DNA from 3 places in the Variovorax sp. LjRoot130 genome. Region 1 is predicted to be linked to each of the others. Evidence: riboswitches for the same ligand, from Rfam matches in the RefSeq annotation. Region 1 holds a riboswitch; each other region holds the start of a gene.

The links. Region 1 has a riboswitch for glycine ahead of gcvT (glycine cleavage system aminomethyltransferase GcvT). Riboswitches for the same ligand answer to the same signal wherever they lie in the genome.
Region 2: linked by a shared signal. The riboswitch ahead of ACSQ86_RS03225 (D-amino acid dehydrogenase) and the one ahead of gcvT (glycine cleavage system aminomethyltransferase GcvT) in region 1 are both predicted to bind glycine.
Region 3: linked by a shared signal. The riboswitch ahead of ACSQ86_RS34330 (RidA family protein) and the one ahead of gcvT (glycine cleavage system aminomethyltransferase GcvT) in region 1 are both predicted to bind glycine.

The regions. Positions count from the first base shown of each region.
Region 1 covers NZ_CAXURM020000001.1:2,188,832-2,196,018, reverse strand. Annotated here, with positions in the region: gene ACSQ86_RS11080 (hypothetical protein) at 1-396, shown strand, start outside; gene ACSQ86_RS11075 (hypothetical protein) at 529-1,437, shown strand; glycine riboswitch at 1,475-1,561, shown strand; glycine riboswitch at 1,582-1,699, shown strand; gene gcvT (glycine cleavage system aminomethyltransferase GcvT) at 1,711-2,907, shown strand; gene gcvH (glycine cleavage system protein GcvH) at 2,932-3,306, shown strand; gene gcvP (aminomethyl-transferring glycine dehydrogenase) at 3,320-6,214, shown strand; gene ACSQ86_RS11055 (YciI family protein) at 6,366-6,785, shown strand; gene ACSQ86_RS11050 (YciI family protein) at 6,817-7,187, shown strand, end outside.
Region 2 covers NZ_CAXURM020000001.1:616,687-623,873, forward strand. Annotated here, with positions in the region: gene ACSQ86_RS03205 (M20 aminoacylase family protein) at 1-982, opposite strand, end outside; gene ACSQ86_RS03210 (tripartite tricarboxylate transporter substrate binding protein) at 992-1,978, opposite strand; gene ACSQ86_RS03215 (LysR family transcriptional regulator) at 2,089-2,973, shown strand; gene ACSQ86_RS03220 (IS5 family transposase) at 3,070-4,167, shown strand; gene ACSQ86_RS03225 (D-amino acid dehydrogenase) at 4,304-5,572, opposite strand; glycine riboswitch at 5,658-5,763, opposite strand; glycine riboswitch at 5,779-5,869, opposite strand; gene ACSQ86_RS03230 (FAD-dependent oxidoreductase) at 5,897-7,144, opposite strand.
Region 3 covers NZ_CAXURM020000002.1:939,626-946,812, forward strand. Annotated here, with positions in the region: gene ACSQ86_RS34305 (UGSC family (seleno)protein) at 1-515, shown strand, start outside; gene ACSQ86_RS34310 (helix-turn-helix transcriptional regulator) at 550-1,215, opposite strand; gene ACSQ86_RS34315 (aminotransferase class V-fold PLP-dependent enzyme) at 1,532-2,851, shown strand; gene ACSQ86_RS34320 (RidA family protein) at 2,848-3,345, shown strand; gene ACSQ86_RS34325 (SRPBCC family protein) at 3,396-3,794, opposite strand; gene ACSQ86_RS34330 (RidA family protein) at 4,868-5,338, opposite strand; glycine riboswitch at 5,585-5,690, opposite strand; glycine riboswitch at 5,706-5,796, opposite strand; gene ACSQ86_RS34335 (GlxA family transcriptional regulator) at 6,253-7,187, shown strand, end outside.

The DNA of each region.
Region 1 (7,187 bases):
GACGAGGCCGGCCGCGTGGCGCTGCACCTGGTGCAGGAGGGCTATCTGCATCGTTCGCAACCCGCTACGCCCGCCGTGGCGCCGCCGGTGCAGGCAGCTCCGGCGCCGGACGCGAGCCCCGAGCCGCCGGTCGCGGCGGATGTCTTCGACGGCAAGCGTTCGCTCGCCACCACGCGGATGTTCCTGTTCGACCTGTGCGAGCGCATGTTCGTCAGGCGCGATCCGATCCTGGCCGGGCAGTTCCGCGAGCTGCTGCGTGAAGCGCGCGACCGGGAGTCGATGCTGGCCGCCGCATCCGCCATGCTCGGCGAGATCGAGAAGCTCGCGGGTGCCGAGCGCGCCACGTCGATCCGCGAACGCATCGACAAGCTGCTGCCGCCCCAGCTCGTGCATTGAAATCGGCCCCGACGGCCGCCATGGCCGCATCCGGACAAACTCGGCGTCTCCGCTGACAAGACGAGGTGGGATACTCGTCGCGTCGCGCCCATCCGGCGCCCCAACCCTCCCTTCTTTTTTCTGTCAACAGGCATGACGAACTACGGTTTTGTTCATCTGGAGTACGGGAGTCAGCATCGTGATCATTCGGTCCAGGTGCTGACCAAGCTGCGAAGGCAGTTGGCCGGCGAGAGCGATCGTGTCGTTCTCGCGATCGTCGACAACGCCAGGTCCACCGGAGGCGAAGCATTGCGCAATGCGGAATGCGAGGACGGCTTCGTCATCGCAGGCGACAACTCCAACCGCGAATTCACTGGGTGGGACCAAGGAGTCGCAGCCATTCTTGCCCGCAGCGGCGAGCCCGACGTGTGGATCTTTTCGAACGACACCGTCGCGCGAAACCACGGATGGAGCGAACGCAGGGTGGCCGGCTTCGGCGGTGAAATCAAGAGGCTGGGGCTGCACCCGGGCCCGTGGCTCTTCGGCGAGATCAACGATTTTCCGCGCTCGACGATGACGCCGCTCGGTCCCCTGCTCGAATGGGTTTCGACCTACTGCTTCGCGATGAACGGCAACCTGCGCCGCCAGCTCGGTGCGCTTTCGCCGGGCAACGAATTCCTGGATTCGCTGGTCTACGACCGCTTCGAACCCGAGCACCGTCTGTTTCGCGACAGCGTCGACGAGGCCTATGTCGATTTCGTGTCAGCCTGGCTGATCAAGGACGAGAGCGATCCGTCCAGGCAGCGCAGATTCAAGTGGTCCCACGAATGGCACAAGGCCAGTGCGTTCTCGCCGGAGAACTTCGACGACCTGCGCATGAAGGCGCGTTGCGTTCTCTCGGAGAGCATGCTCAGCGTGCGCGCCCGGCAGCTGGGCGCCGACATCCGCTCGCCCTACGACGCGCGCAATGCCAGAGCGCACATTCGCAGCTCCCTGCAGCTCGTCGCCGACAAGCTGTGGGAGAAGTTTCTGCTCAGGCGGCTGCGCCTGGAGCGCTCCTGAGCGGCCAGGACCGGGCTCATCCCTTACACTCGGGCAGGTCAGGAGAGAGCCTCGCAGCGCGGGGCCGCCGAAGGCGCAGGTCCCCTCGAAAAACGGGCCCGAACGCTCAGGCAAAAGGACTGACGAAGCGCCCCATTTTCCGGGCGTTTCCTTGCTGGAGAGAGGCGGCGCATCGCGTTTTTTGTTCGCAGTGCCGCCCACCGAAGGAGCAAACCCCGATCGTGGGGCGAATCTCTCAGGTAAAGCGGACAGCAGGGGTGGCCCATGGCAAGAATGTCATGGATCTGGACTGCCCCTTTGGAGAGTGCCTTGGCCTCCGCATCCGACGATCTGCAAAAGACCCCGCTCTACGACCTGCACCTGGAGCTCGGCGCCCGCATGGTGCCCTTCGCGGGCTATGTGATGCCGGTGCAGTACCCCGCCGGCCTGATGGCCGAGCACAAGCACACGCGCGAGGCCGCCGGCCTGTTCGACATCTCCCACATGGGCCAGCTGCGCCTGGCTGGCCCCGATGCCGCCGCCGCGTTCGAGAGCCTGATGCCGGTCGACGTGATCGGCCTGGCGCCGGGCAAGCAGCGCTACGGCCTGCTCTTGAACGACGAAGGCGGCATCCTCGACGACCTGATGTTCTTCAACGAAGGCCACGACTCGCTGTTCGTGATCGTCAATGGCGCCTGCAAGGTGGCCGACATCGCGCACATCCAGGCCAGGATCGGCGCGCGCTGCCAGGTGCTGCCGATGCCCGACCACGCCCTGCTGGCGCTGCAGGGCCCGCAGGCCGTGACCGCGCTGGCCCGGCTCGCGCCCGGCATCGAGCGCTTCGTCTTCATGACCGGCGGCGCGGTGCAGATCGGCGGCATCGCGGCCTTTGCCACGCGCAGCGGCTACACGGGCGAGGACGGTTTCGAGATCTCGGTGGCCGCCAAGGATGCCGAAGCGCTCGCACGGCTGCTGCTCGCCCAGCCCGAGGTCAAGCCCGTCGGCCTGGGTGCGCGCAATTCGCTGCGGCTCGAAGCGGGCCTGTGCCTCTACGGCAACGACATCGACGAGACCACCACGCCGGTCGAAGCCTCGCTCAATTGGGCGATCCAGAAGGTGCGGCGCACCGGCGGTGCGCGCGAAGGCGGCTTTCCGGGCGCGGCCAAGGTGCTGGCGCAACTCACGGCGGCCAATGGCGTCGCAGGCCACCTGGACCACCACACGCTCAAGCGCAAGCGCGTCGGCCTGGTGGCGCTGGAGCGCGTGCCGGTGCGCGATGGCACGCTGCTCGAATCCTTCGAGGGCGCGCCCATCGGCCAGGTGACCAGCGGCCTGCTCGGCCCCACGGTCGACCGGCCGGTCGCGATGGCCTACGTCGCGCTCGCCTATGCCGAGCCCGGCACCCGCATCCAGGCCATCGTGCGCGGCAAGCCGGTGCCGATGGAGGTGAGCACCATGCCTTTCGTGCCGCAGCACTACTACCGCGGTTGAATTCTTTTCTTCAAGGAGCCTTTCATGAGCATCAAGTACACCAGGGACCACGAGTGGGTCCAGGCGGTCGGCGACGGCGTCGCCACCGTCGGCATCACCGTTCATGCGCAGGATGCGCTGGGCGACGTGGTCTTCGTCGACCTGCCGGAAGTCGGCAAGAGCTACAGCCAGGGCGATGTCGCCGGCGTGGTCGAGTCGGTCAAGGCGGCGGCCGACGTGTTCATGCCCATCACGGGCGAGATCACCGAAGTCAACGAGGCGCTGCGCGCCGACCCTTCGCTGGCCAACAGCGCGCCCGAAGCGGGCGGCTGGTTCTTCAAGATGAAGATCAGCGACGCCTCGCAGCTCGATGCACTGCTCGACGCCACCACCTATCAAAAGTTCGCCGACGAAAACTGAACCGAACACGCCAATGCCGAAGTCTTCCCTGCCCTCCCTCAGCGAACTCGAGAACGCCGAGGAATTCATCGCCCGCCATATCGGCATCGAGGCCGATGACGAAGCGCGCATGCTCGCCGCCGTCGGCTCGACCACCCGCGCCGAGCTGATCGACGGCATCGTGCCGCCGGCCATCCGCCGCACGAAGCCGATGCGCCTGCCCGCCTCGGTGACGGAGGCCGACGCGCTGGCCGAGCTGAAGGCCATTGCGGCGAAGAACAAGGTGGCGAAGAACTTCATAGGCCAGGGCTACTACGGCACCCACACGCCCGGCGTGATCCTGCGCAACGTGCTCGAGAACCCGGCCTGGTACACCGCCTACACGCCCTACCAGGCCGAGATTTCGCAGGGCCGCATGGAGGCACTGGTCAACTTCCAGACCATGGTGTGCGACCTCACCGGCATGGCCATCGCCAATGCCTCGATGCTCGACGAGGCCACGGCGGCGGCCGAGGCGATGACGCTCGCCAAGCGCAGCGCCAAGAGCAAGAGCAACGTGTTCCTGGTCTCGGGCGACTGCCATCCGCAGACCATCGAGGTCATCAGAACGCGCGCGGCGCCGCTCGGCATCGAGGTCAAGGTCAGCACCGTGTCGGAGACCCTGCCGCACCTGATGGCCAGCGGCGATTTCTTCGGCGCACTCGCGCAGTACCCCTCGACCACCGGCCACGTGCACGACCTGCGCCCGCTCGCCGGCCACGCCCATGCGTGCGACGCCGCCTTCTGCGTGGCGGCCGACCTGCTGGCGCTCACGCTGCTGGCGCCGCCCGGCGAATGGGATGCCGACATCGTGTGCGGCACCACGCAGCGCTTCGGCATGCCGATGTGCAACGGCGGCCCGCACGCGGCCTATCTGGCCTGCCGCGACGAGTTCAAGCGCTCGCTGCCCGGCCGCCTGGTGGGCGTGAGTGTGGACACGCAAGGCCAGCCGGCCTACCGGCTCGCGCTGCAGACGCGCGAGCAGCACATCCGGCGCGAGAAGGCCACTTCCAACATCTGCACGGCGCAGGTGCTGCCGGCGGTGGTCGCGAGCATGTACGCGGTCTACCACGGGCCCGAAGGCCTGACGCGCATCGCGCAGCGCGTGGCTGCGCTCACCGCGGTGCTGGCGCAGGGCCTCGAACAGATGGGCCGCGAGCTGGCCAATGAGACCTCCTTCGACTCGCTCACCGTCAAGACCGGCGAGGACACGCCGAAAATCCAGGAGCGCGCGCAGGCGGCAAGCATCAATCTGCGCCAGCGTCTGCAGAACCACCTGGGCATTTCGCTCGACGAGACCACCACCCGCGCCGACATCGAGACGCTGTGGGCCCTGTTCGTGCCTGCCGGCACGCCGATGCCGCGCTTCGACGAGCTGGCCGGCAGCATCGCGCCGCGCATCCCCGAGGACCTGCGCCGCACCAGCGCCTTCCTCACGCACCCGGTGTTCAACACCCACAAGAGCGAGACCGCGATGCTGCGCTACATCCGCAGCCTCTCCGACAAGGACCTGGCGCTCGACCGCAGCATGATCCCGCTCGGCAGCTGCACCATGAAGCTCAACGCGACCAGCGAGATGATCCCGATCACCTGGCCCGAGTTCGCCAACATCCATCCCTTCGCGCCGGCCGAGCAATTGCAGGGCTATGCGCAGCTCGACGCCCAGCTGCGCGCCTGGCTCTGCGAGGCCACCGGCTATGCCGGCATCAGCCTGCAGCCCAATGCCGGCTCGCAGGGCGAGTACGCCGGCCTGCTGGCGATCAAGGCCTTCCATGAAGCCAAGGGCGAAGGGCACCGCAACATCTGCCTGATCCCCTCCTCCGCGCACGGCACCAACCCGGCGAGCGCGCAGATGGTCGGCATGCAGGTGGTGGTGACGGCCTGCGACGCGCAGGGCAACGTCGACATGGACGACCTGAAGCGCGCCTGCGAGAAGCACGGCGACAAGCTGGCCGCGGTGATGATCACCTACCCCAGCACGCACGGCGTGTTCGAAACCCGCGTCAAGGAACTCTGCGAGATCGTGCATGCGCACGGCGGCCGCGTCTACGTGGACGGCGCCAACATGAACGCGCTGGTCGGCGTGGCGGCGCCCGGCGAGTTCGGCGGCGACGTGAGCCACCTGAACCTGCACAAGACCTTCTGCATTCCGCACGGCGGCGGCGGCCCGGGCGTCGGGCCGGTGTGCGTGGTCGAAGATCTCGTGCCTTATCTGCCGGGGCATGCGACGGCAGGCGTCGCGTCCAACGGCGTCGGCGCCGTGTCGGCCGCGCCGCTGGGCAATGCCGCGGTGCTGCCGATCAGCTGGATGTACTGCCGCATGATGGGTGCCGTGGGCCTGCAGGCCGCCACGGAGATCGCGATCCTGAGCGCCAACTACATCAGCTCCCGCCTCAAGGAGCACTACCCCACGCTCTATGCGAGCCCCAACGGCCACGTGGCGCACGAATGCATTCTCGACCTGCGACCGCTCAAGGACTCGAGCGGCGTGACGGCCGAGGACGTGGCCAAGCGGCTGATCGACTACGGCTTCCACGCGCCGACGCTGAGCTTCCCGGTGCCGGGCACGCTGATGGTGGAGCCGACCGAGAGCGAACCGCTGGCCGAGCTCGACCGCTTCATCGACGCGATGATCGCGATCCGCGGCGAGATCCGCCGCGTCGAGGAAGGCGTCTGGCCCAAGGACGACAACCCGCTCAAGCATGCGCCGCACACCGCGGCCAGCCTGCTCGTGAGCGAATGGACGCATCCCTACTCGCGCGAGCTCGGCGCCTTTCCGCTCGCCACGCTCAAGGGGGCCAAGTACTGGCCGCCGGTCGGCCGCATCGACAACGTCTACGGCGACCGCAACCTGTTCTGCAGCTGCGTGCCGGTAGGCGAATACGCCTGATTGCACCCGTTCGGGCTGAGCTTGTCGAAGCCGGCCCCGCGCAACAAATTTTTACAAAGAGCAGGGTCGCGCCTGTCGATCCCGCCGTCGCTGCTTCGACGTCCAGGTAGAGCCCCGATTCCAGCGGGCTCCCAACCCCAGGAGAAACGACATGCGATTCATGGTGATTGTGAAAGCGAGCAAGGATTCGGAAGCCGGCGTGATGCCCACCGAGCAGCTGCTCACCGAGATGGGCAAATACAACGAAGAGCTCGTGAAGGCCGGCGTGATGCTGGCCGGCGAGGGACTGCAGCCGAGCTCGAAGGGCGCGCGGGTGCGGTTCGAAGGCAAGCAGCGCACCGTGATCGACGGGCCCTTCAGCGAAACCAAGGAGCTGGTCGCCGGCTACTGGCTGTGGCAGGTGCGCTCGAAGGACGAAGCGATCGAATGGCTCAAGCGCGCGCCCTTCACCGACAACGAAGAGGTCGAACTGCGCCAGGTCTTCGAGATGGAGGACTTCGGTGCCGAGTTCACGCCCGAACTGCGCGAGCAGGAAAAGCGCTTGATGGACGAGATCAAGAAAAAGAAGTGAAGCCACCCATCAAGTCAACGGAGATCCCAAGATGAAATTCATGGTCATTCGCAAGGCCGACCCGGACACCGAGGCCGGCGTGATGCCGACCGAGCAGCTGGTCACCGACATGCTCAAGTACAACGAGGAGATGATCAAGGCCGGCGTGATGCTCGACGGCATGGGGCTGCAGCCCAGCGTCAAGGGCGCGCGCGTCAAGTTCAGCAACGGCAAGCCGGCGGTGATCGACGGCCCCTTCACCGAGGCCAAGGAGCTGATCGCCGGCTTCAGCCTGATCCAGGTGAAGTCGCGCGAAGAAGCGATCGAGTGGGTCAAGCGCTGGCCGCCGATCGACGGCGGCGGCAACGTCGAGATCGAGATCCGGCAGGTGTACGAGGCCGAGGACTTCGGCGCCGAGTTCAC
Region 2 (7,187 bases), 1.6 Mb from region 1:
CCGGCGCCTGCAGCGTGACGCGCTCCGGGCCGAGCAGTTCGAGCGCCACTTCGCGCGCGAAGGCGGTTTCCTCGGGCGTGTTGACCAGCACCGCATAGCCGGGCCGCCAGTCGATCTGCGCCTTGACGCCGAAGCTCTCTGCCTGTGCCGCGACGAGCGCCTTGATGCGCTCTTCGAGCCTGCCGCGCACCTCGCGGTCGAGCGCGCGCACGCTGATCTCCAGCACGGCGCTCTGCGGGATCACGTTGTTGGCCTTTCCGGCATGGATGGCGCCCACCGTGACCACGGCCATCTGCAGCGGGTCGATGTTGCGCGACACCACGGTCTGCAGCGCCATCACGATGCTGGCCGCGGCGACGATAGGGTCGGCGGTGCGGTGCGGCATCGCGCCATGGCCGCCGATGCCGGCGAGCGTGACGGTGGCGTAGTCCGACGAGGCCATCGCCGGGCCTTCGCGCAGCGCCAGCCGGCCTTGCGGCAGGCCCGGCATGTTGTGCATCGCGAAGATCGCGTCGCACGGGTACTTGTCGAACAGGCCGTCCTCCATCATCCGCAGCGCGCCGCCGCCGCCTTCCTCGGCCGGCTGGAAGATCAGGTTCAGCGTGCCGTCGAAGCGGCCGCGTTCGGCGAGATGGTGTGCGGCGGCCAGCAGCATGGCCGTGTGACCGTCGTGGCCGCAGGCATGCATCACGCCGGCGTGGCTGCTCGCGTAGGCGAGGCCGGTGGCTTCGTCGATCGGCAGCGCATCCATGTCGGCGCGAAGGCCGAGCCGGCGCTTGCCCTTGCCGCGCACCAGCCGGCCCACCACGCCGGTGCCGCCGAGGCCGCGCTCGACCGCGTAGCCCCAGCTCTCCAGCTTCGCGGCGACCAGCGCCGAGGTGCGGTGCTCGTCGAAGGCAAGTTCGGGATGGTGGTGGATGTCGCGCCTGAGGCCGATGAATTCGCCGGCCTGCGCGTGCAATTGTTCGAGGAGTGTGCTCATGAGGCCAGCTTACTGCGGCTGCAGGTTGATCGACTTGGCGATGTTGCGGTAGCGCGCCGTTTCGGCCTCGAAGAACTTCGCCGATTCGGCCAGCGACATCGGCGCCGAAGCCACCTGCGTCTGGGCCGCGAGCTGGGCGCGCACGGCCGGGTCCTTCAGGGTCGCGCCGATCGCCTTGTGCAGGCGCTGCACCACTTCTTCCGGCGTGTTCTTCGGCACCATGAAGCCGCTCCAGATCTTGTAGGAGAAGTTCTTCAGCTCCTTGCCTTCGCTCACGGCCGGCACGTTCTTGAGCAGCTCGGAGCGCTGCGCGCCAAGCTGGCCGATCACCTTGAGCCGGCCCTGCTCGGCCAGCGCGCCCATGGCCGCGCTGTAGACCAGCACCGCGAAGTCCACCTGGCCGCCGCCGATGTCCTGCAGGAGCGGTGCGTTGCCCTTGTACGGCGCATGCATGAGCTTGATGCCGGCCTGCTGCTGCACGCTCTCGAGGATCAGGTGATAGAGCGATCCGACGCCCACGCTGCCGTAGCTCAGCGGCGCGTCGCCGGACTTGCGCGCCAGCGCGATCAGCTCGTCGACGGTGTTGGCCGGCAGGTCCTTGCGCGCGACGAAGACCATCACGGCGTCGGTCACCGGATGCACGAGGCGGAAGTCCTCGGCCTTGAGCTTGACGGCCGCATTGGCCAGCGGCGAGAGGATCACCTCGTTCGGCGAGCCCTGGAAGATGTAGTAGCCGTCGGCGGGCGCCGCCAGCACCTTCTGCGCAGCCATCGCGCCGCTGACGCCACCGAGGTTCTCCACCACGACCTGCTGGCCCAGTTCCTTGCCCAGCGGCACGGTGAAGATGCGCGCGGCCGCGTCGGAGGGCCCCCCGGCCGGATAGGGAACCATCAGGCTGACGGGCTTCGTTGGATAGGTCTGCGCGAAGGCCGTGCTTGCGGCGAGCATGAGGCCGGCAAGAAGTAGGGTGCGCGAAGGTCGGGACAACGGTTTCATCGGGGCTCCGGTGGATGCGAGCGAATCGTAGGAGTCATCAATCCGAACGTCCAATGCATTGTTGTCTGCATTAGCATGACTTCGATGCACTACTTTGCCGGGCACCCACGATGACGCTGGTTCAACTAAGGCATCTGATCTCGCTCGCAAAGAGCGGCTCCTTCAGCAAGGCCGCACAGGCCCAGCACCTGACCCAGCCGGCGTTGAGCCGCAGCATCCGCGCGCTCGAGGACGAACTGGGTATGCCGCTGTTCGACCGGGTCGGACGCCGCAACGAACTCACCGCTTTCGGGCGCGAAGTGCTGAACCGCGCGCGCCAGCTGGTGTTCGAGGCCGACGAGTTGCGCGACAGCGGCCGGCTAATGCGCGAGGGGCAGGGCGGCGTGATCCGCATCGGCATGGGCTCGGGTCCCGGCGCGATGCTGATGACGCCTTTTCTGATGCGCATGGCGACCCGCCATCCGAAGATGCGCGTGGTCGTGTCGCGCGGCGGCACCGATTTGCTGGCGCAGGCGTTGCGCGCGCGCACGCTCGATGCGCTGGTGGTCGATGCGCGTTCGCTGAAGCCCGCGGCCGACCTGGAGCTGAGCGCACTGCACGAAATGCGTGGCGTCTTCATGTGCCGCCGCGGCCATCCGCTCGCGCGGCTTCGCAGCGGGGTGAGCTTCGAGGCGGTTCAGCGCTATCCCGTAGCCTCCACGCCGCTGAGCGACGAGGTGGCGCGCACCTTGGTCGAGGCCTATGGACCCGAGGCGCACCCGGCACTCTGCGTGACGCTGCAGTGCGAGGAAGTCCCGAGCCTGGTGGAGGTGGTGCGCCGGAGCGACGCCGTGCTGCTGGCCATTCGCGCGGCGGCGCCAGACCTGGTCGAGCTGAAGATGAAACCCGAGCTTAATGGCGTCGCGCGTTTCGGCCTCGTGACCTTGCGCCGGCGCACCGAGGCGCCGGCGCTGCCGATCCTGCGCGAGCTGATGCAGGAGTTGCTGCGCGACTGAGACTGGGACCTAGCAGGCTGCTGAAATACCTCATTCGAAAGTCCCCCGTAAGTAGGCCTGGGGCGTTGTCTTTGCAGACCCACAAAACCTGCTCCGATGCGCGGCCCTGACACATTCACCGAAGGTTTGTTCACCATGAGACGGCTGGACGACTTCGTTCCCGCCGACCATCCGCTGCGCCGCATCCGGGTGATGGTCAATGAGGCGCTGGCCAAGATGGACGAGTTGTTCTCTCGGATGTACGAGGCCGACATCAAGGGCGGCCGCCCGAGCATCGCGCCGGAGAAGCTGCTTCGCGCGATGCTGTTGCAGATTCTGTTCAGCATCCGCTCGGAGCGCCAGCTCATGGAGCAGACGCAATACAACATGCTGTTTCGCTGGTTCATCGGCCTGGCGATGGACGACGCGGTGTGGGTGCCGACGGTGTTCAGTAAGAACCGCCAGCGCCTGATTGAGCACGACGCGGTCGTCGCCTTCTTCAACGAAGTGCTGGAGACGGCGGAGAACAAGGATTGGTTGTCGGGAGAGCACTTCAGCGTCGATGGCACGCTGATCCAGGCCTGGGCCGGACACAAGAGCTTCGTTGGCAAGGACGGTGACGACGATGGCGCCAGCGGCGGGGACTTCAAGGGGCAGCGACGCAGCAACGAAACGCACGAGTCGAAGACCGATCCCGATTCGAGGCTGTACCGCAAGGGCAAGACTGCCAGCGAGTTGCGCTACATGGGACACACGCTCACCGACAACCGTCACGGCCTGGTCGTTAACGCCATGGTCACGCAGGCCGACGGCTTTGCCGAGCGTGAAGCGGCCAAGGTCATGATCAGGGACGCACGTCAAGCCACCGCGAGTCCGGATACCGAGGTCACGCTGGGCGCCGACAAGGGCTATGACGCGGCCGAGTTCATCGAGGCGCTGCATCGCATGAAGGTCACGCCGCACGTGGCGCAGAACAAATCGGGGCGTCGCTCGGCGGTGGCCGACGAGATCGCTCGGAGCGAGGGCTATGCGATCTCGCAGCGCAAGCGAAAGCTCATCGAGCAAGGCTTCGGCTGGGCCAAGTTCGTCGGCCCCATCCGGCAGGTGATGGTGCGCGGCATCAAGAAAGTCGACCAGTTGTTCGTGCTGACGATGGCCGCCTACAACTTGGTGCGCATGCGGACCTTGGCAGAAGTCCGTCCGTTGGCCGCGTAGCGGGCCAGTGAGAGCCCCAAACGCGCCTCAAAACGGGGGAAACAGGGATGGCAGCGGACTTGGGACGCCGAAATCACAAGAATGCCGTCTTCAGTGCGCTGGGCGCCTTCGGCGTGCCTGGTACTTCAGCAGCCTGCTAGGAGGTGGCGAAAGCGAAGTCGACCTCGGGCTTGAGGCCGCTCACGATGCGCGCGATCGATTTGCCCGAGCCGCAGGCGTGGGTCCAGCCCAGCGTGCCGTGGCCGGTGTTGAGGAACAGGTTCGGCAGCTTCGTTTTGCCGATCAGCGGCACGTTGCTGGGCGTCGCCGGCCGCAGTCCGGTCCAGAACTGGGCTTGCGTGCTGTCGCCGGCGCCAGGGAACAGCTCTTCGACGCGCCGCACGATGGCCTCGCAGCGCACGCGGTTCAGGTCACGGTCGTAGCCGTTGAGTTCGGCCGTGCCGGCGATGCGCAGGCGGTCGCCGGTGGCCGAGGTGTAGCGCGAGAACACCAGCTTGTACTCGTCGTCGGTCAAAGAGACCTGGTGCGCCTTCGAGGCATCCTTCACCGGCAGCGTGACCGAGTAGCCCTTGGCCGGGTAGATCGGCAGCCGGATGCCCAGCGGCGTCGCGTAGAGCGGGCTCAGCGAGCCCATCGCCAGCACGAAGGCGTCGCCGCGGATGCGCTGGAAGCGGCCTTCGTTGTCTGTCGCTTCCACGTGGTCGATGCTGCCGCCTGCTTCGCGCAGCGCGGTCACGGTGTGGCTCATGAGGAAGTTCACGCCGGCCGCAGAGGCCAGTGCGACCAGTTCGCGCGCGAAGCGGTTGGCATCGCCAGATTCGTCTTCGGCCGTGTAGGTGGCGCCGGCCAACTGGGGCCGGATGTGGGCTAGCGCGGGCTCGATCTTCACCGCCTCGTCGGCCGAGATCACCTGGCGCTCGCAGCCCAGTGCGCGCATCTGCTCGGCCGGCTTCAGTGCGCCGTCGAATTCCTTCTGGGTCGTATAGAAGTGCAGGATGCCCTGGGTGCGCTGGTCGTAGCTGAGACCGGTGTCGCGGCGCAGCTGCTGCAGCGTGTCGCGGCTGTAGGTGCCCAGGCGCACGATCTGCTCGATGTTGTGGCGCGTGCGCGCCGGCGTGCATTCGCGCAGGAACTGCAGGCCCCAGAGCCACTGGCGCATGTCGGCGCGGATGCGAAAGAGGAGCGGTGCATCTTCCTTGCCGAGCCATTGCAGCACCTTGAGCGGCGCGCTCGGGTTGGCCCAGGGTTCGGCATGGCTGACCGAGATCTGGCCGCCGTTGGCGAAGCTGGTTTCGGCAGCCGGTGTGGCCTGCCGGTCGATCACGGTCACTTCGTGGCCGAGTTGCTGGAGGTAGTAAGCCGAGGTCACGCCGAGCAGGCCGGCGCCGAGAACGATCACGCGCATTTCGAGAACCTTTGAGGTTGCAGCGCTTGAACGCAACGGAAACGGAAGCTCGAAAAAGAAAGCAACCGGACCATGCGTCCAAGTTGCCGCTCCCCCTGTCCTCGGTACCTGAGAGATTCACCCGCTGCGCCCGCAGCAGGTTTGCTCCTTCGGTGCATCACATGGCGTGATGGCTCTCCAGACGGCTTTGACAGTTGATGCAGTACAGGCTCATCGCGTGAGCCGACCTGAGCGTTTATGGGAGTTTGCGCCTTCGGTGGAGCCGCTTCCCGCGGCCCGCTCTCCTGCAGTGCAGCAATTGTAAGGCGGCGAGGACGCGCGCGGCTACGGATTTCTGAAGGCGAACTCGAGCTCGGGCCTGAGGCCGCTCACGATCCGGGCAATCGACTTGCCGGCGCCGCAGGCGTTGATCCAGCCGCGCGCGCCCGGCGCGACATTGAGGAACAGGTTGAACAGGCGGGTCTTGCCGATCATCGGCAGCCCGTCCCGGCTGACGGCATGCACGACCGTCTCGAGGGAGGCATGCGCCGTGTCGGCCGCGCCGGGCAGCAGCGTTTCGATGCGGCGCAGGATGGCGTCGACGCGGTCCGAATCGGGCTCGCTCTCTTCGTCGAAGCTGGCGCGTACCGTGGCGGAGACCCGCAGGCAGTCGCTGCCCGGCGTTTCGATGCGCCGGATGCCCAGCTTGCCCTGCCGGTCGCGCAGCGCGACGCGCGGTGCGCGGGTCGCGTCCTTGAGAGGGATCGTGACGATGTATTCGCGCAGGAAGCGAAAAGGCATGGCGATCTTCAGCTTTTCGGCGTGCATCGCGCTGGAGATGCCGAGCGCCAGCACATAGGCCTGGCCGCGCAGGACGACGGGCTGGCCGTCGGCATCGAGCAGCTCGACATGGTCGATGCGGCCTGCGCGCTCCTCCAGGGAGATCACCGTGTGCTGGGTCAGGAAGCGCACGCCGGCCGCGCGGCACAGGAACACCATGCTGGCCGCGAACTGGGCCGGGTCGCGCGCCGCCGGATCGTCGAGCGAATAGGCTGCGCCGGCGAGCTCGCCGCGCAGGGCCTGCAGGGCCGGCTCGATGCGCAGCGCCTCTTCGGCCGAGACCAGGCGCTCCTCGCATCCCAGATCTTTCCAATGAGAGGCGCGCGCCAGCCGGGCGTTGAAGGCGTCGGCATCGGTGTAGATGCTCAGCAGGCCCGGGTTGCGCTGGCCCGGGGGCACGCCGGCTTCGTCGCGCAACGAACGCACGATGTCGCGGCTGTAGGCGCCCAGCCGGACGAGGTGTTCGATCGGCTTGGATTTCGGCGCCTCGCCGATGGCGCGATCGAGCAGCTTCGCGAAGCGTCGCCGCAGGCGCACGTACAGCCCCACCCATTTCGCGCGGGCGGCACGGCGAGCGGCGGATTGCCGAAGAAGCTGGTCGGCCGCGGCCGTGACGACCGTGTCGACGCGCCCGCGCGCCTTGGCGGCCGGCGTGGCATGCCTGTCGACCACCGTCACTTCGTGGCCCAGCTGTTGAAGGTAATAGGCCGATGTCACGCCGAGCAAGCCGGCGCCGAGTACAACCACGCGCATGTCCAGATCCTTTTGGGATGGCATGAACGGCGGGTTTGGGCGC
Region 3 (7,187 bases), on a different contig from region 1:
GGCCGTCGTGGCATGAGTCCCATGGCTATTCGGCCGATGAAGATGTGGTGACCGTTATGTACGGCGGTTGGAACTTCCTGTCGCCCTTCGCTCGCTTCATGTCGGACGTGAAGTTGGGACTGGACTCGATGGCGCGGGGGCTGGCCCAGTTTGAGATGCCGCGTGGAGCGTTGCTACTTCTCGATCCCATCGTGGCCGACAAGCTCGCGAACGCCGGCTATACAAAGGATGACGTATCCGAGTATTTATGGAGGCGCGCAACCCGAACAGCGCGAGACTTTAGAAGCGACTACTTCTACACCGCGTTCATGGAGCAAGGTATCAAAGGACAGGGCGCTTCGTACCAAACGAAGCGCTGGCCAGAGTCCTACCTGACTGCGCCGGACGACCTGGAGATTCAGGTCTACCCGAAGGATTCGATCAAAATCGTTGTAGTCGGCGGCCGGACCAACCCAATGTCACAGGCGTGGCAGTTCTACAACCCCTCGTCGGTGTGCATAGATAAGTGGAAGTAGCGAGATGTGGGTGCTGTGCTCTGAAGGGTGGGGTCTATTTCGCATCTCGCTCTCGAATCTCATCCAGATAGTTGTAGATCGTGAAGCGTGACATATGAAGCGCCGCTGCCGCCCGGCCCACTGCGCCCTTGACAATGAAGAGGCCCCGTTTGAGCATTTCTTCGACGGCGTGCACTTTCTCGTCCTTTGACATGAACTGCACGGGCTTGCCAAATTTCTGTACGGCCGACTGAATGATCTCGTCCATCAATGCGTCCATGTCGGGCGGATCGCTTTGCACCTCATTCGCCGCGGCAGAGGGTGGCCGGCCATGAATGGATTGCTCAAGCCAGGCATGGGCAAGCTTCAGCACCGTAAGGTCGGCGTTCATGCACAGCGCAGCAAAGGGGATTCCTTCCGCGTCCCTGTAGACGACGGTCGCAGAACGCAGGGGCGTGCCCTTCGGACTGATGGTTGGATAAGCGTCGACGACCGAATGACCGCTGTGCGCTGCGTGAGTGGCGGAAGTCAATGCAGCAGAGAACGCACGGTCGTCCTTCGGTCCGGTCAGGATGGGGCTGCCGACATCGCGACCCGAAACATGGCCATTTGCAATCGCGATGACCGACGCGTCGGGGTTGGTGAGGTCGTGGAGGACCAGCTCGGTGTTCGGGCCCAGCATTGAACCCATCATGTGCACCACGGGCTTGAGAACTTCCATGATTCGCCGACGCTCTTCCTTGAGGGCTGCGGAAACAGATGCGTCTTCGGCGCTGTTGGATGTTTGTCGCTTGATACGGCGGGGCTTCGCGGTAGCCGTCGGCCGGGGCAGAGTCTTTGTGTTGGTTGGGGAACGGGGCATAGTGAGTGGAATCCCTAGTCGACGTTTCAACAAAATGTAGAACAATAAACGCAATGTTGAATTCTGGCATGCGGCTTGCGCAACGCAAGCTCGGCTTGGACGAGTCGCTCCGCTGTAGGTCGTCTACGCACCAAGATTCAACGATTTGTTGACTTCTCAACATGGAGTTTCAATTATGAGCGATTCGGAAAACACGACAGCGCCTGCTACTTCTCGGCGTCGCTGGCTGAAGACTGTGGGCAGCGCGTCGGTAGCGGGCGTCCTGGGCGGACAACTCGCCGCTTGCGGGGGTGGAGGTGGCGGTTCGGGTGGAATCCTGCCGATCGGCACAGCAACTGCGGCCGAGCCACCCGCGTCCACGCCGACGCTGCCGGCGAAGGCGCTTTTCCCTGGCGTGGCTGACCGCATCTTCCTCAACGGAGCCGCTGATCACCCATGGAACACCTATGCCAAGGATGCCCTGGCGTCCTATGCGCAATCGAAAACAACGCTTGCGGGCGGAAGCGCAACGGCCACGGCAAAGTTCGCGGCCCTGATCAATGCCGATGCGGATGAGGTCACGTACGTTCCGAGTACATCGATGGGTGAGTACCTCGTCACGAAGGCCCTCGGCTTGCCCGAGTCTGGCGGGCGGGTAGTGACCGACGCGCTTCACTTCGTCGGGTCTTTCTACATGTACGAGCAGTATCGGCTCCGGGGGGTGAACGTCATCACCGTTCCAATGGACGCGGACTACCGCATCTCACTTTCCGCTCTGGATGCGGCAATCTCACCCGGAACCAAGCTCGTTGCGATTTCGCATGTGTCGCTGTACAACGGATTTACCCATGACCTCAAGGCCGTATGCGACCTGGCGCATTCGCGTGGGGCGCTCGTGTACGTCGACCTGATTCAGTCCGCCGGCAACATGCCGATTGACGTCAAGGCGGCAGGTGTGGACTTCGCCGCATGCGGAACCTACAAGTGGCTCATGGGCGACTTCGGCTTCGCGTTTCTGTACGTGCGCAAGAGCCTTCTGCCCCAACTCCAGCGCCCATGGTATGGCTATCGCCAGACTCGCAACTTTGCGGCTCCAATTCTTCATGTGTATCCGCTTGATCCGCCGGGCAGCGTCCCATACGAGAGCGTTCAGATCAACTCGGTCGCTGGGTATTTCATGGGATCCTTCCCGGCAAGTGCGGTCGAGGCTGCCTGCGCGGCATCGATCGACTGGATTCAGAGCGTGGGCCCCGGCAAGATCCAAGCCTATCGAAAGCCTATGACCGACGCTTTGCAGAACGGCCTGAGGGCCAGAGGCTTTCAAGTGGTGACGCCGACCGATTCCAACTCCGCCATCGTGACATTCGCCTATCTCAACGCATCCCAGCTGGCGCCTCGCCTTGCACCCGCGAAGATCGAAATTACCTTGCGCGCAAATCACGCACGCATCTCGCCGTCCGTCTTCAACGACATGAGCGACATCGATAAGTTTCTTGCAGCGATCGGTACCCCATGAGTTCCAAGCACTTTCAAGCAAATCCACTGTCTTGCGGCGTTGGCGCTGCCGGCCGCTTGATACTTCCCGTAGCGCTCGCTGGCCTGGCGATCGTTTTAATCAGCGGCTGTGCGGCTCCGAAGCACTTGAACTCCGGAAAGGTTCTTCCCACAACACTTCCATTTTCCGAAGCAGTGCAAGTGGGCTCGACACTCTACCTGTCAGGCCAAATTGGGAACATCCCCGGCAGCCTCAAGCTGCCACCTGGCGGCATTCAGCCGGAGGCCAAACAAGTGATGGAGAACATCAAGACATCACTGGAGGTGCATGGATACACGTTTGCCGACATAGTGAAGTGCACCGCGATGTTGGCCGACATGAATGAATGGAACGCCTTCAATGACGTCTACAAGACATATTTCTCGGCGGGGAAATTTCCCGCACGCAGCGCGTTCGGATCGAGCGGACTGGCCTTTAATGCTCGTGTCGAAGTGGAGTGCATCGCGGCGCGCTGAGTTCCCGAAGCATCATGGCGCCTCGAGCACCTCATTCGCGGCGAGATCGACTAGCCTCCTCCTTCCTGCATCTTCTTGGTCGTTGACATGAGCAAGCGTTGGCCAAGCTGAGCGATCTTGCCGCCGACATTCGCTCCCAGTTGGTAGGTCAACCTTGTCCCTTCCGGTGTGTCCGCCAGGGCCACTACGGCTGAGCTCTTGGCAAAACCCGCAACGCTTCCCTCGCCCTCGCCGACCAGCCGATAGCCGTTCGGCGGATCCCGATCGAAGAGGTGGACTTTGCCCCTGAATCGCGCCTTTAGCTGTCCGAACTCGAAGCGCATGATCGCGGCGAACTCGCCGTTGGACCTCTCCTCGATCTCTTCGCAGCCGGGGATGCACTGCTTCAGGATCGCGGGGTCGTTCAGCGGAATACACAGTCGCCAGGGAGGCAGGGACGACGTACTCACCAGCTATGTCAAGTGCCATGTCATATTGCAATCATGCAAACAGTCACGTAGGACCTCCGTTTCGAATGACCAAAAGGTTAGGGCAGCGTCATCCGCGCGGCAAATAGCATTCGCGGAGGGCACGATGCCGAAAAGCTATGGCGGGCTGTGGACCTGACGATGCAGCTTCTGGGACGCCGAATTGCGCCGGTACTTCGGAGCTGCGCCACCGGCGTGCGCAAGTACTTGTGCACCGTCTTGCGCGACAGGCTTGTGGCCCTCACGATCTCGCGCACCGCCTTGTTCTTGCGGTGGCACCGCTTAAAAAAGCATCGGGGTAGGCTGAACACGCGGGTCAAATTTGAAGCCCAGCGCCGGCCATACAGCGTAGTCGTCGGCGGTGGCCAACAAGCTGGCGCGAACGATATGGTGGTGTTGGCACGCGGACAGGCGTGGAGACCTGCGGCGTGGCAGCAAGTGCACTGGCAGGAACCTAGAAACTACCGCTTCGAAGGAGAGCAAGCGACCACGCGTGTGATGCGCCAGACAGGTCGGACCGGGATGGGGACACTCCGATAGGGATCAAGAGCACCAATCTCGATGATCAGGGAGCCTCGTCAGCGAATACCATCAGGGCCAGCAGGCATCACGCCTGCACAACAGGCCGAATATGAGACTGCAGCTCTGCCTCCTGATCCTTTACACACAAGTTGCTTGTAATCCGGGAGGCGCCATATAAGCATTTCCCTAGCAGTGTTCTAGATTTACCGAGTCCTTCATCTAAAAAGGCGGTCTTCACGGTTGGTCCGCGTCGCGTCGTGTATTGCGCCCGCGCTGAAACGCAGTCTAGCCAATAGAGCCCGGCCGAACTCGTAGAGTGCCCAAGCTCACCAGGACGACGTCTTCAGCGAGCTCGCGCGCACCAACAGGTGGTCGTGCCCGACCTCACCGAACTCGTTGATGACGACCACCGTGTCCGCCACGCCGGCATCGGCCAGCAAATGGCGTAGCAGCGTGGGTGCCGCTGCCGAGGAAGCCGGTCAGCGCATTTATCGGTACACAGCCGTCAGCCCAGGCCGCGGCGTGGTTCATCGTCAGGCCAACTCGAAGATGGCATCGACCTGGACAGCGACGTTGCGCGGTAGCGAATTGCAGCCGACTGCGGCGCGCGCATGCCGACCCGCTTCGCCGAACACCTCGACCATCAGGTCGGAGGCGCCGTTGATCACCTTCGGATGGTCGCCGAACTCGGGGGTGGAATTAACGAAGCCGCCGAGGCGCACGCAGCCCGCGACGCCATCGAGGCTGCCGCCCAGGGCCGTGCGCAGCTGGGCAAGGATGTTGATCGCGCACAGTCGCGCCGCCTTCTGGGCGTTCTCGATCGAGACGTCCTGGCCGACCTTGCCCACGTACTGGTCCTTGCCGCCGGCGGTCGGCACCTGGCCCGCGATGTAGATCAGCGAGCCGCTCTTTCGGGCCGGCACATAGTTGGCGACGGGGGCGACCGCCTTCGGCAATTCGATGCCGAGTTGGGTGAGGCGTACGTCGGGTCCTTGCGTTGTCATTCTCTGGTGTCCTTGGAAGTAAGTGGTCAATTGCCGAAATAGGGGTCGTCGAGTGGGGCGGAGAGCTGATCGTCGGCATTCGGCTCGCTCAGGGCGGGCGCGAGCGCGCTGCCTGTGGTACGAATATCCCGAGCATGCCGGCGCCGAGAACGATCACGCGCATTTCGTGAACCTATGAGGTCGCAGCGCTTGAACGCGGAGAAACGGAAGCTCGAAAAGAAAGCAACCGGACCATGCGTCCAAGTTGCCGCTCCCCCTGTCCTCGGTACCTGAGAGATTCACCCGCTGCGCCCGCAGCAGGTTTGCTCCTTCGGTGCATCACATGGCGTGATGGCTCTCCAGACGGCTTTGACAGTTGATGCAGTACAGGCTCATCGCGTGAGCCGACCTGAGCGTTTATGGGAGTTTGCGCCTTCGGTGGAGCCGCTTCGCGCGGCCCGCTCTCCTGCTATATCGAAGTCTATTCGGATCGTTGCTGGAAGTCGATAGTGCCGCAAGGGGTCGGGAGCCAACCAGCCTCTCGTTGTTCGAGCGCCAAGCCTGGAACGTGAGGCAGGGGAGTTGAAAAAATCAGAACTGGCCGGCCATCGCGCGGCCGTCGTGATGAGCCTGGTGCAGGCGGCAAGCTCTGCGGCCCCGATCCGCACGCGTACCTAAAGACGTCCTGCAGCGCCTGCCCACGCACATGGCCAGCGCATCGACAATCTCCTGCCGCACCGCTGGCAATCGATGAAGTGCCCTCCCGGCGAGACCGCCGTGAGCGGCCAATTGCCGCGTGCCGCCGGTCGCAGTCGTCAAGGATCGGACGGCCATCCGCTTACCTTCTATGCGACAAGTGCCATGAGCATCCGATTGCGCGCGGACATACTGCAACTGCTACGATTGCCGACCTTATGGCAGGAGAGTCCACGATGATGCCGGTTTCTGGTGTGAAGGCCGAATCCGCCAAGCTGGCGCGGCGGCGAGTGAAGGTCGGCTTCATCCTCCTTCCAGGCTTCACGATGTTTTCGTACTCTGCCCTGGTTTATATCTTGAAGCATTGCACCGACCCGGCAGCCGCGGTCGGAGTCGACTTTGAATATGTCGTTCTAGGACAAAAGCCAGCGCAAACGACCTGCGGGGTCCAAGTACCTCCGACAGCGCCCCTGCACGCTGCTCGCGATTGCAACTACGTTTTCGTGATAGGCGGGAAGACAGCTGCTCCTGTCGAGGACCGCAGATCGATTCTGGAAGCACTCACAAGCGCCGATATGAAGGGCGCAACTCTTGCGGGAATAGGTTCCGGACTATTTGTGCTAATCGAAGCCGGATTTTTCGATAGATTGCCCTGCGCAACAGATTGGTATCGCGGCGCCGACCGAGATACCCGTTTCGCGGAGGTGCAGCAAATCTCAGGCCTTAACTTGGTCGTGAGCGGCAGGCGAGTTAGCTGTGCGGGAGGGCTAGCGGCACTGGAACTCGGATCATGGCTTTTAGAACGTCATTATTCCGCTATCGGCGCCGAGATTCCCGCGCCGCAAGAGCTTTCGGCCTCCCCCACCGAAACTGAGCAGAATTCTGGAACAAGAGAAAATCCACTCGATGCGAGAGTACTTCGGGCGCTCAAGATCATCGAAAGAAATCTTGGACAGCAGCCATTGAAGGTTGAATCTCTTGCGTCAACCTTGGGGGTTTCTAAGCGGCAGATAGAACGGCTTTTCCAGCAGGAAATGAAGCAGCCGGTCCAGCAATATTGCCGTCAGTTTCGACTTGCTTATGGATATTGGCTTCTTTTAAATAGCCCCAAGTCAATAACGGAAATCGCGACAATCACCGGTTTCTCCGATAGCTCTCACTTCAATCGATGTTT